3 regions of the Ornithinibacillus jepli genome follow, and region 3 is predicted to be linked to each of the others. Evidence: riboswitches for the same ligand, from Rfam matches in the RefSeq annotation. Region 3 holds a riboswitch; each other region holds the start of a gene.
What was found. Region 3 has a riboswitch for lysine ahead of AB1K81_RS14620 (aspartate kinase). Riboswitches for the same ligand answer to the same signal wherever they lie in the genome.
Positions count from the first base shown of each region.

Region 1: it holds a riboswitch for lysine, as region 3 does, so the genes downstream of both, AB1K81_RS14225 (Na+/H+ antiporter NhaC family protein) here and AB1K81_RS14620 (aspartate kinase) in region 3, are expected to answer to the same signal.
Region 2: it holds a riboswitch for lysine, as region 3 does, so the genes downstream of both, AB1K81_RS12090 (YfcC family protein) here and AB1K81_RS14620 (aspartate kinase) in region 3, are expected to answer to the same signal.

Region 1 is NZ_JBFEGG010000003.1:502,027-505,317, forward strand. Features, by position in the region: gene AB1K81_RS14215 (HD-GYP domain-containing protein) at 1-517, shown strand, start outside; gene yunB (sporulation protein YunB) at 574-1,353, shown strand; lysine riboswitch at 1,401-1,577, shown strand; gene AB1K81_RS14225 (Na+/H+ antiporter NhaC family protein) at 1,713-3,248, shown strand.
Region 2 is NZ_JBFEGG010000003.1:44,804-48,094, forward strand. Features, by position in the region: gene AB1K81_RS12080 (cytochrome d ubiquinol oxidase subunit II) at 1-550, shown strand, start outside; gene cydS (cytochrome bd oxidase small subunit CydS family protein) at 562-675, shown strand; lysine riboswitch at 833-1,012, shown strand; gene AB1K81_RS12090 (YfcC family protein) at 1,212-2,612, shown strand; gene AB1K81_RS12095 (M20 metallopeptidase family protein) at 2,789-3,291, shown strand, end outside.
Region 3 is NZ_JBFEGG010000004.1:22,714-26,004, reverse strand. Features, by position in the region: gene AB1K81_RS14620 (aspartate kinase) at 618-1,820, opposite strand; lysine riboswitch at 1,943-2,209, opposite strand; gene AB1K81_RS14615 (AbgT family transporter) at 2,397-3,291, opposite strand, start outside.

The DNA of each region.
Region 1 (3,291 bases), on a different contig from region 3:
CGATGAAGAATATGAAATGATGAAAACACACACTACACTAGGATATGATTACCTACGCAAAAATCGCCATTATTCTTCTGTAATTGCTCATTGTGCATTTCAACATCATGAGCGTATTAATGGGACAGGGTACCCAAGAGGATTAAAGGGAAGTGAGATACATCTATTTGCTCAAATTATAGGTGCTGCTGATGTATTTGATGCGGTTACGAGTAATCGAGTATATCGTAAGGCAATGCTTCCTCATGAAGGACTTGAGCTCCTATATAGTAGTGCCGTTAACCAATTTGATATCCGTATTATCGAAGCATTTAAAAATAGTGTCGCTGTTTATCCTAATGGAATCTCGGTAGAGTTGAATGATAACCGACAAGGTGTTGTGTTGAAACAGAATAAGCACATTTGTGATCGTCCAGTGGTTCGTATATTGAAAGAAAGAGGGCAAAAAGTGGAACCATATACGATTGATCTTTCCAAACAACTGAATGTAATTATTACAAAATGTAATTTAGTCTAATTTTTAGTCCTACCCTTCTTGGAACAAGCATAGATTGTACTGAGGAGGGGTTTTCTATGAGAAGGCATCGAATGGGATTTAAAGGAGCAAGAACTGCACCTCCATCGAGATATATTTTAATGATTTCATTTATTTTAGTGATTGTTATTACTTATTTTAGTTTAGAGTTTATTGATGAAGAAATTACCCCGACAATAGAAGAAATTGCCGAGACAAAAACAAGAGAGTTTGCTACAAGGGGTATCAATTCTGCTGTCAAGTTTGCAGAAGAATATACTTATGACGATATCGCCCTAACGGAAAAAACGGAAGCAGGTTATATCTCGATAGTCGGTTGGGATAACTCTGTTGTAAACAAGATTAATCGGGCAGCAACTGATCGAGTGGAGGAATTTTTTCATAGTATGAATCGTGGAACACCGCCACAGTACAGTGATCCACTTGGAGAACCAGAGGTATACGGAGATACTGTTGAGGAATTAGTTTATCGTGATCCAACGGTGATTGAAATTCCATTAGGGCAAGCAACTGGAAACTCCATACTAGCAAATCTAGGACCTAAAATACCGGTAAATCTAGAATTAGTAGGTAGTGTAGAAACAGAATTGGTAGATGAAACAGAGCAGTACGGGATTAATAGTGTCTTAGTCTCACTATATGTAAAAGTAGAAGCTGATGTTCAAATTGTCATCCCATTTACGACTGACGTTACGCATGTCAGTACTAAAATATTGATCGATAAAGTTCTCGTAATGGGAGAAGTACCAGATTTTTATGGTGGCACAGGTGCTGATCCAAATATTGCAGTTCCGAAAGATGACTTGCAAGAAGAGTAAAAACATAGTATAGTATATTCATAATTTAATATATAACCTTATCAGATCGGTGAGGTAGAGGTGCGAACAAGATGAGTAATCAATAGGAGGATGACAACTATGATTATTGATGAAAGGCTTGTTTGCCGAAGCATAATAAGGGTCAAACTTATTACTTGCTGGGGTGTCTTTGAATAAAAGGCAAACTGTCATGCTGGAAGTGGGCATGGAGGACTACAGATCGAGATGGAGGATAACGTATATGCAGAAGCAATGATAGGTTATTTTCTATCGTTGCTTTTTTGTGTGGAAAAATCTTTTCTGTTACGTATCTCCATGGTCTTACAGCATAAACTATAAATAACATGGAGGTAGAAACAATGGAAGGAACAATTTATTCTCTTATTCCCGCAATTCTAATGCTTGTTTTAGTCTTATTAACAAGAAGAGTACTCCTATCTTTAGGAGTAGGGATTGTTTTAGGGGCTTTATTTATTCATGATTTTAATGTATGGAACAGTTTAATGGAAATATGGAATACATTTTATGGTATTTTCATTTCGGATGGGGCACTTAATACTGGGGATCTCCAATTGATTGGATTCCTATTGCTATTAGGCATTATGACCGCATTTCTTCAGGCTTCTGGGGGTAGTAAAGCATTCGGAGACTGGATGATAAAAAAAATCACGACACGTAGAAGGGCACAGCTAATGGCTCCTATATTAGGAATTATTATTTTTATTGATGATTACTTCAATGCCTTAGCTGTTGGTCAAATTGCAAGACCTTTAACAGACAGACATCGAATCTCTCGGGCTAAACTAGCTTATTATATTGATTCAACTTCTGCACCTGTAACAGTAATATCTCCAATATCAAGTTGGGGAGCTTACTTGATTGGATTAGTCGGTGGTTTAGTTGCAATGACAGGATTACAACCATTAGAAGCATTTGTAAAAATGATACCATACAATCTATATGCTCTTGGAGCAATGTTACTAGTCTTCCTGACTGCATTTCTTAATCTTAATATTGGACCAATGAAAAAACACGAGAGTTTAGCTACTTCAACAGGTGAAGTTATCCCTAAGGGTACAACGGTTCCAGGAGACTTAACTAATTCATTTGAACCAAGTTCAAAGGGAAGAGTTTATCACCTTATAGTTCCTATTATAGTATTAATAGGAACAACTATTAGCTCTATGTTCATTACTGGTGCAAAAGCAAGTGGAGATACGGTTTCTTTATTATCTATTTTTGAGAATACAAATGTAAACTTTTCCCTGTTTATTGGTGGTATTACAGCAGTGGTAGTCGCTTTAATTTTATACCTAATACAACGTAACCCAGAAGCAAAAAATGGTTTAGTATTTATCGAAGGTATTAAAGCAATGCTTCCTGCCATATATATTTTATTACTTGCCTGGATGATTGGGACGATTATCTCTACTTTACAAACAGGTGAATATTTAGCTGGGGTTGTTGAAAATGTAAATATTAGTTCTAGTATATTACCAGTTATTTTCTTTGTACTTTCTGGTTTTATGGCACTAGCGACTGGAACTTCCTGGGGAACGTTCGGAATTATGTTACCAATTGCAGCTGAAGTAATGGCGATTGCAGATCCGTCATTAATTATTCCTTCACTTGCTGCAGTACTAGCAGGTGCTGTATTTGGAGATCATGTATCACCAATCTCTGATACAACCGTTCTATCTTCTACTGGAGCAGGAGCTAATCATATTGATCACGTTATAACACAACTTCCTTATGCACTAATTGTTGCGCTTTCTTCTGTTATTGGGTACCTAATTATTGGATTAACTAGTAACGCTTTATTAGGTCTATTAGCAACAGTTATCATCATTATTATAGTGGCATTACTATTACACATGCTAAACAAAAATCAATAAAAATATTTTGTTAGGGTCAAACCGAAAGTATCACATTTCGTTG
Region 2 (3,291 bases), on a different contig from region 3:
TAGTCCGTTAAGCTGGAGTATTGTTGTGCTAAGTATTTCTGCAGTGCTTTATATCTCTGCAGTATTCCTAACGTGGTATGCGAATAAAGCAAATGATAAACCAGCTGCTAATTTACTTCGTCGTTATGCGCTGATTTGGGCGTTGCCAACGATTGTTGCGGCAGGTGGAATTATCTATGAGCTAAGCTTTCATAATCCTGAGCACTACGAACGCATCTTAAGATTATGGTGGATGTTTATGATTTCGGGTCTGTTGTTTGTTGGAACGGTATGGCTTGTTTGGAAACGGAGGAATTATGGCATTGCTTTTGTCCTCCTAATTGGGCAGTTTGTCTTTGCGTTCTATGGATATGGTATTTCACATTATCCATATTTACTTTATCCGCATTTAACATTATATGATAGCTTTACGAATGAAGCTATGGCCATTTCACTTATTATTGCGTTTATTGCTGGGTTAGCATTGTTGATTCCTTCTCTTTATTTGTTACTTAGGTTGTTCTTATTTAATAAAGATTATGTTAGTGGGAAATCGGAACATGAACATTGAGGTGAGGTAGAATGGATACTTTTTTAATCTTTGTAGCTCCATTTTTAGTGATCATCACAGGGATTGTAGTCGCTTTTTGGTGGGGATTGAACGATGAGGTTGTACGGAGAGAGAAGGGGGGCTGAGATTAAACAGTTCCAGAAATGTTGGAGTAAACTCAAAGGAATAAGGTTGATACAATTGGAAAGGTATTTTTCGAAACTAACAAGATTCCCTTGACAAACGACTTAATTCTGTTATTATATTGAATTATATTTCAATTTCATATTGAACCTTGTCATTCGATGAGGTAGAGGTGCGGATAATAAGAGTAAGCAATCGGAGTATGACATCGATGAGGATTGCCTGAAAGGATTATTTGCCGAAGCGTAATGAAGGTCAATTTCATTATTGCTGGTGTGTTTTCTGAATAAGGAGCATACTGTCATGCAATTTTTAAGTGCATGGAGAACTACTGATCAGGATGGAGGATAACGTATTGTGTTAAAGACAATGGTAGGTTATTTTCCTATTCGTTGTCTTTTTTGTTTTGTCTAGAACATTGGACTAGCTACCCCGACTTTTCTAATATCAGAACAAAAAAGACCTCAAATTATAATCCCTCTCTCAAGTTTTCTATGCGCACCCAAAAAAAAGATAAGTACAGAAAGGGATGTGCAACATGAGTACAAACGCAAGAAAGACACGGAAGAAATTTGAATTTCCACACAGTTTTATTATTCTATTTGGATTAATGGTTATTACAGCTATAACTACATACCTAATCCCAGCTGGACAATATGAACGGGTAGTGGATGAAAATGGTCGTACGGTTGTAGCCGATGGAACCTATCAAACTATTGAATCGACTCCAACAGGGTTTATGCAGTTATTTGAATCGTTACATTTAGGGATGGTTGATGCAGCTAGCATTATTTTCTTTATTTTTATTGTAGGTGGCTCGTTTGGTATTTTAACTGCTACGAAATCAATTGAAGCTGCTTTTGGTTCGCTTACGAAAAAATTAAATGGAAAAGAAATTATACTTATTCCAGTTATTATGATATTTTTAGCTATTTGTGGTGGTACATGGGGGATGGCTGAGGAAACCATTCCATTCATCTTAATTGCCGTACCACTTGCGATGCGTATGGGATTTGATTCTATTACTGGTGCAGCAATGATTATCGTTGGAGTATATGCTGGATTTGGTTCTGCATTTATGAATCCATTCACAGTAGGAGTTGCCCAAGGAATTGCTGGATTACCAACATTCTCTGGTATGGGAGTACGTTTCGTATTTTGGCTAATCTTTGTTGGAGTGACAATTGTTTACGTCATGTTTTATGCGAGAAAAGTGAAAAAAGATCCAACACGTAGTTTAATGTATGCTGAAGATAAGAAGCGTGATGTAAGTCTAGATGAAGAAAGTAGCAAAGGTTTATCAAAAAGCCAAATTGCTATTCTAGTAGTTTTAGGTCTAACGATTGTTGGCCTTGCACTAGGGGTTATTTTACAAGGGTGGTATATTACAGAAATCACTGCACTATTTGTAATCATGGGAATTGTCGTTGGTATTATTGCAAGATTTAAACTGAACGAGATTGCGAACGCCTTTGTAAAAGGGTGTGAAGAAATGGTACAAGGTGCATTAATTGTTGGTTTTGCATATGGGATATTACGGATTTTACAAGACTCGAATACAATCGATACAATACTTTATTTTGTATCGAATTTAGTAGCAGATTTACCGACTGCATTTGCAGCTGTTGGCATGTTCATTGTTCAAAGTCTATTAAACTTTATAGTTCCTTCTGGGAGTGGGCAGGCAGCAATTAGTATGCCAATCATGGCTCCTTTAAGTGATTTACTTGGTGTTAGCCGTCAAACGGCAGTTTTAGCTTTCCAATATGGTGATGGAATTTCAAATGCTTTCACACCTACAGCTGGCGTATTAATGGCTTCCTTAGCACTAGCAAAAATCCCTTGGATTAAATGGATGAAGTGGATTCTACCATTAGTGTTGATTCAGTATGCATTGGGAGCTATTTTTGTAACAATAGCACATTTATTTATTTGGTAGAAGTGTCATGAGGGAGAAGCTCATGTACATTTTATAGGGGAATGAGAAGCGCGATAGACGTCATCATAGTCAAATTAAGGTATAATATAATGGAAACGTTTGTTACTGAGGCTAGGCTACTATCAAAGTAGTCTAGCCTATAAAAATTAACAGATTCAAACATCGGAGGAATCAATATGCTAGAGTCGTTATTTGCAAGATTGGAAGATATATATCCGGAGTTAGTGGAGCTTCGTCGTGATTTTCATATGTATCCGGAGCTTTCCCATCATGAAGTAAATACGCCAAAGAAAATCGCAGAATATCTAGAAAATCTTGGCATAGAGGTTAGAAAAGAAGTTGGTGGCAGAGGTGTCGTTGGGACACTAAAAGGTGGAAAGCCTGGTAAGACAATTGCGTTACGTGCGGATTTTGATGCCTTACCAATTCAAGAAGAGACAGGACTTCCATATCAATCACGAGTTCCTGGTGTGATGCATGCATGTGGTCATGATCTTCATACTGCCTCACTTCTTGGTGTTGCAAAAGTATTAAGTGAGTTTAAGGATGAGATATCTGGAACAGTAAAGTTTATTCATCAGTTTGCTGAAGAAGCTACTCCTGGCGGTGCGATGCCGATGATAGAAGATGGATGTTTAGACGAGGTAGATGTTATGTATGGTGCCCATGTTATGTCGAC
Region 3 (3,291 bases):
CCTTCTTAACAGAGTAGAAATAAATTATAGTAAACAGAGAAAGGAGTGCGAATAAGATGAAGGCTACAAATATAGAAAGACCTAGGAGGATCAAAGAAGTACAATATTCTAAACTCATCCTTAATACTAGTCAACGGAGAACCCTAAAAGGCATTTCAATCAAAAGAAAGAGCTGTGGCTGCAGCTGGAAACAGTACAGATCATAGGTAAAGTAACATCCCTTCATTTTTTAAAGCGATATCTACAATTCTACTACTTACATCGCTTAAGCACCCGGAATACACCTGGATACACTTCCTATTTTCCTATAAAAGTTAGAAAGAGACTGTAAACATTCGGATAAAGAATGTTACAGTCTCTCTTTTTATACTAACTTCTGACGACAAATTTGAACAGAAGTTAGCTCCATTTAATTTATTCCCACAGTTTGAACAGAGGTTTCGCCATGACCAGTTGATTGGAGATTTGCTCTGCAGGTTGTGCTTGCTGACCACTTTGACTTTGTTGCTGATTTTGATTATTTGATAGATTAATATTTTTCATCATCTTATTTGCCATGTGGGTTCATAGTTTTTTCGTTATATAGTGAGATAAGATACACAAGTTTTAGAGGAAACTTATAGTTCAAACCTTTTGCACAAGAGTTGAACTGCTTTTTCACCATTTTCAATATCTACAACATAGGAAATACTGATTTCTGATGTCGTGACTTGATAAAATGGAGTATTTGATTCAATTAATGTGCGAAATACTTTCGAAGCAACACCCGTCATGTCACGCATCCCTGAACCAATAACGGATACTTTAGCAAATCGGTTTTCTATTTTGAAATAGAGTTCAGGGTATTCTTCTTTTAGATTGAAGAAGATTTTCTGGATTTGGTATTCTTCCGTGTCCTTCATCGTAAATGATAATTGTAACCCTTCGTTATTCGTAATCTGTGAAATCATATCGACATTAATTTCCTCTTGCTCCAAATGAATAAATAATTTATCAAGTAGGTGTGTATCATTTTCAGGATAATTCAATGTCACATGAATCATATCCGGATCAATCGCAACACCTGTGATTGCTTTTTTCTCTATCATTTCAACAGTAGCCATAACCCAAGTTCCTTTCTCCTCTGATAGTGTTTTAGCTAAATAAATAGGAATATTGAAATTCTTTGCAATTTCTACGCTTCGAGATACGAGAACTCCTGACCCCAGCGCACTCATCTCCATCATTTCCTCATATGAAACAACTTGGAGGCGTTTTGCATCAGGATAGATTCGTGGGTCAGTACTATAAACCCCAGCAACATCTGTATAAATTTCGCATGGGCATTGGATTGCTGCTGCAAGTGCTACAGCTGTCGTATCAGAGCCTCCACGGCCAAGTGTTGTTATTTCATTGTCCGTATTAAATCCTTGGAAACCTGCTACGATAAGAACATCATATGTATCGAAAAGTTGTTCAAAAAGCTTTGTATTTATCCTTGAAATCTTGCTCTTTAAATGATGGCCAACCGTTTCGATACCAGCTTGATAACCTGTAAGAGGCTTAGATTTTACTCCAAGATCATTCAGAATAATAGATAGATAGGAGATAGTCTGCTGCTCACCGGTTGTCAGGAGGACAGCCAAATCCTGTTCGTTAGGTGATTGGGTAATCGAGCTCACCTGTCGCAATAGTTCATCTGTTGTTTTCCCCATAGCACTAACAACAACTACTAGCTGTTCCCCCTGTCTTACACGACCCTTCAAGTAGTCTGCAATATCCTTAATTTTCTCTAAACTGCCTACACTCGTGCCGCCAAATTTAAGTACATTTCTTTTCATAATCTTCCTTCTTTCTACGGATGATGCGACTTGCTAGATGGGCCAGAAATTAGGAATAGGATTATCCCAACCATAAAAAAACAAGCCGAGTATTCCGACTTGTTTCAAGATCTGTCCTATATACAAGTGGAAGCACTCCATTATTATTAGAAAAACTCTCATTCGCTTGCCTTTTGGCGAATGTATTAGTTTTTCTTATGCAGACGGGAAAGATTATTATACTTTCCTACCTGCCAAAGAATAATGACAGACTGCATACTCTTAATATACAATCCAACAAAGTCCTATCTGCAAACAGAACTTTATTTCGGCAAAGGCCCCTTTCGCTTACTACAATTTGCAGATTTACATAGTAAGTTACTGATGACATTTGCACCTCATCCAGTGATTATTTAATTAATATTGTAAGTATATGAAAATTTCTTGGAATTGTAAACCCAATAGATTAGGAGTTTATCCGAATTATTAATGCAAAACACTTAAATAATAGTCTATTCCTCAATGTCCATCCCCTTTCCCACTAGTTTTGTAACAAAAAAAGCATTGCTTCCTATGAAGCAATACTTTTTGAAATTATTACCGGTGATATTCCAATGGTCCACCTGGTCCAAGTGGTAGTCCAAACAGCATCCAGATAATAAGCATTATCGTCCAGCTAATTAGGAAGAATATAGAATATGGAACCATCGTGGAGATTAACGTACCAATACCCATCTTTTTATCATATTTCTGTGCAAATGCAATAATTATTGCAAAATACGTCATCAATGGTGAAATGATATTTGTAGAAGAGTCTGCAATACGATATGCCATTTGTGTTAGCTCTGGTGAATACCCAAGCCGCATCATAATCGGTACAAATACCGGAGCCATCATCGCCCATTTTGCAGAAGCACTTCCAATAAACAAGTTAATAAATGCTGTAATTAAGATAAATAGAATAATTAGCGGAATACCAGTTAAATTAACACTCCCTAGAAAATCCGCTCCATAAACACCTAGAACTAGGCCGATATTGGTTTCATTAAAATATGCTACAAACTGTCCAGCAGTAAATGCCAAAACAATAAATGTTCCCATAGATGCCATGGTATCTGACATTTGGCTAGCAACATCCTTATCACTTCGAATGGATTTCGTAACTATTCCATACGTTAGACCAGGAATAAAGAATAATATAGCGATAATCGGTACTAATGAACTCATAAATGGCGATTGAATGATTTGCGCCATTGCATCACCTTCTGTACCGCGCATCGGAGAGTTTGGTAGAACGACAAGTAACAACGCCAGAACAAGACTGATTGCTACTGTAATACCAGACCAGATTAGACCTTTTTTCTCAATAGCTTGAAGACCTTCTAATTCTTCTTTTTGATCACCTTTATATGTGCCAAGTCGGGGTTCTACAATGCGTTCTGTTACCCAGGCACCGACAATTGTTAATACGAATACCGAAACAGAAATAAAC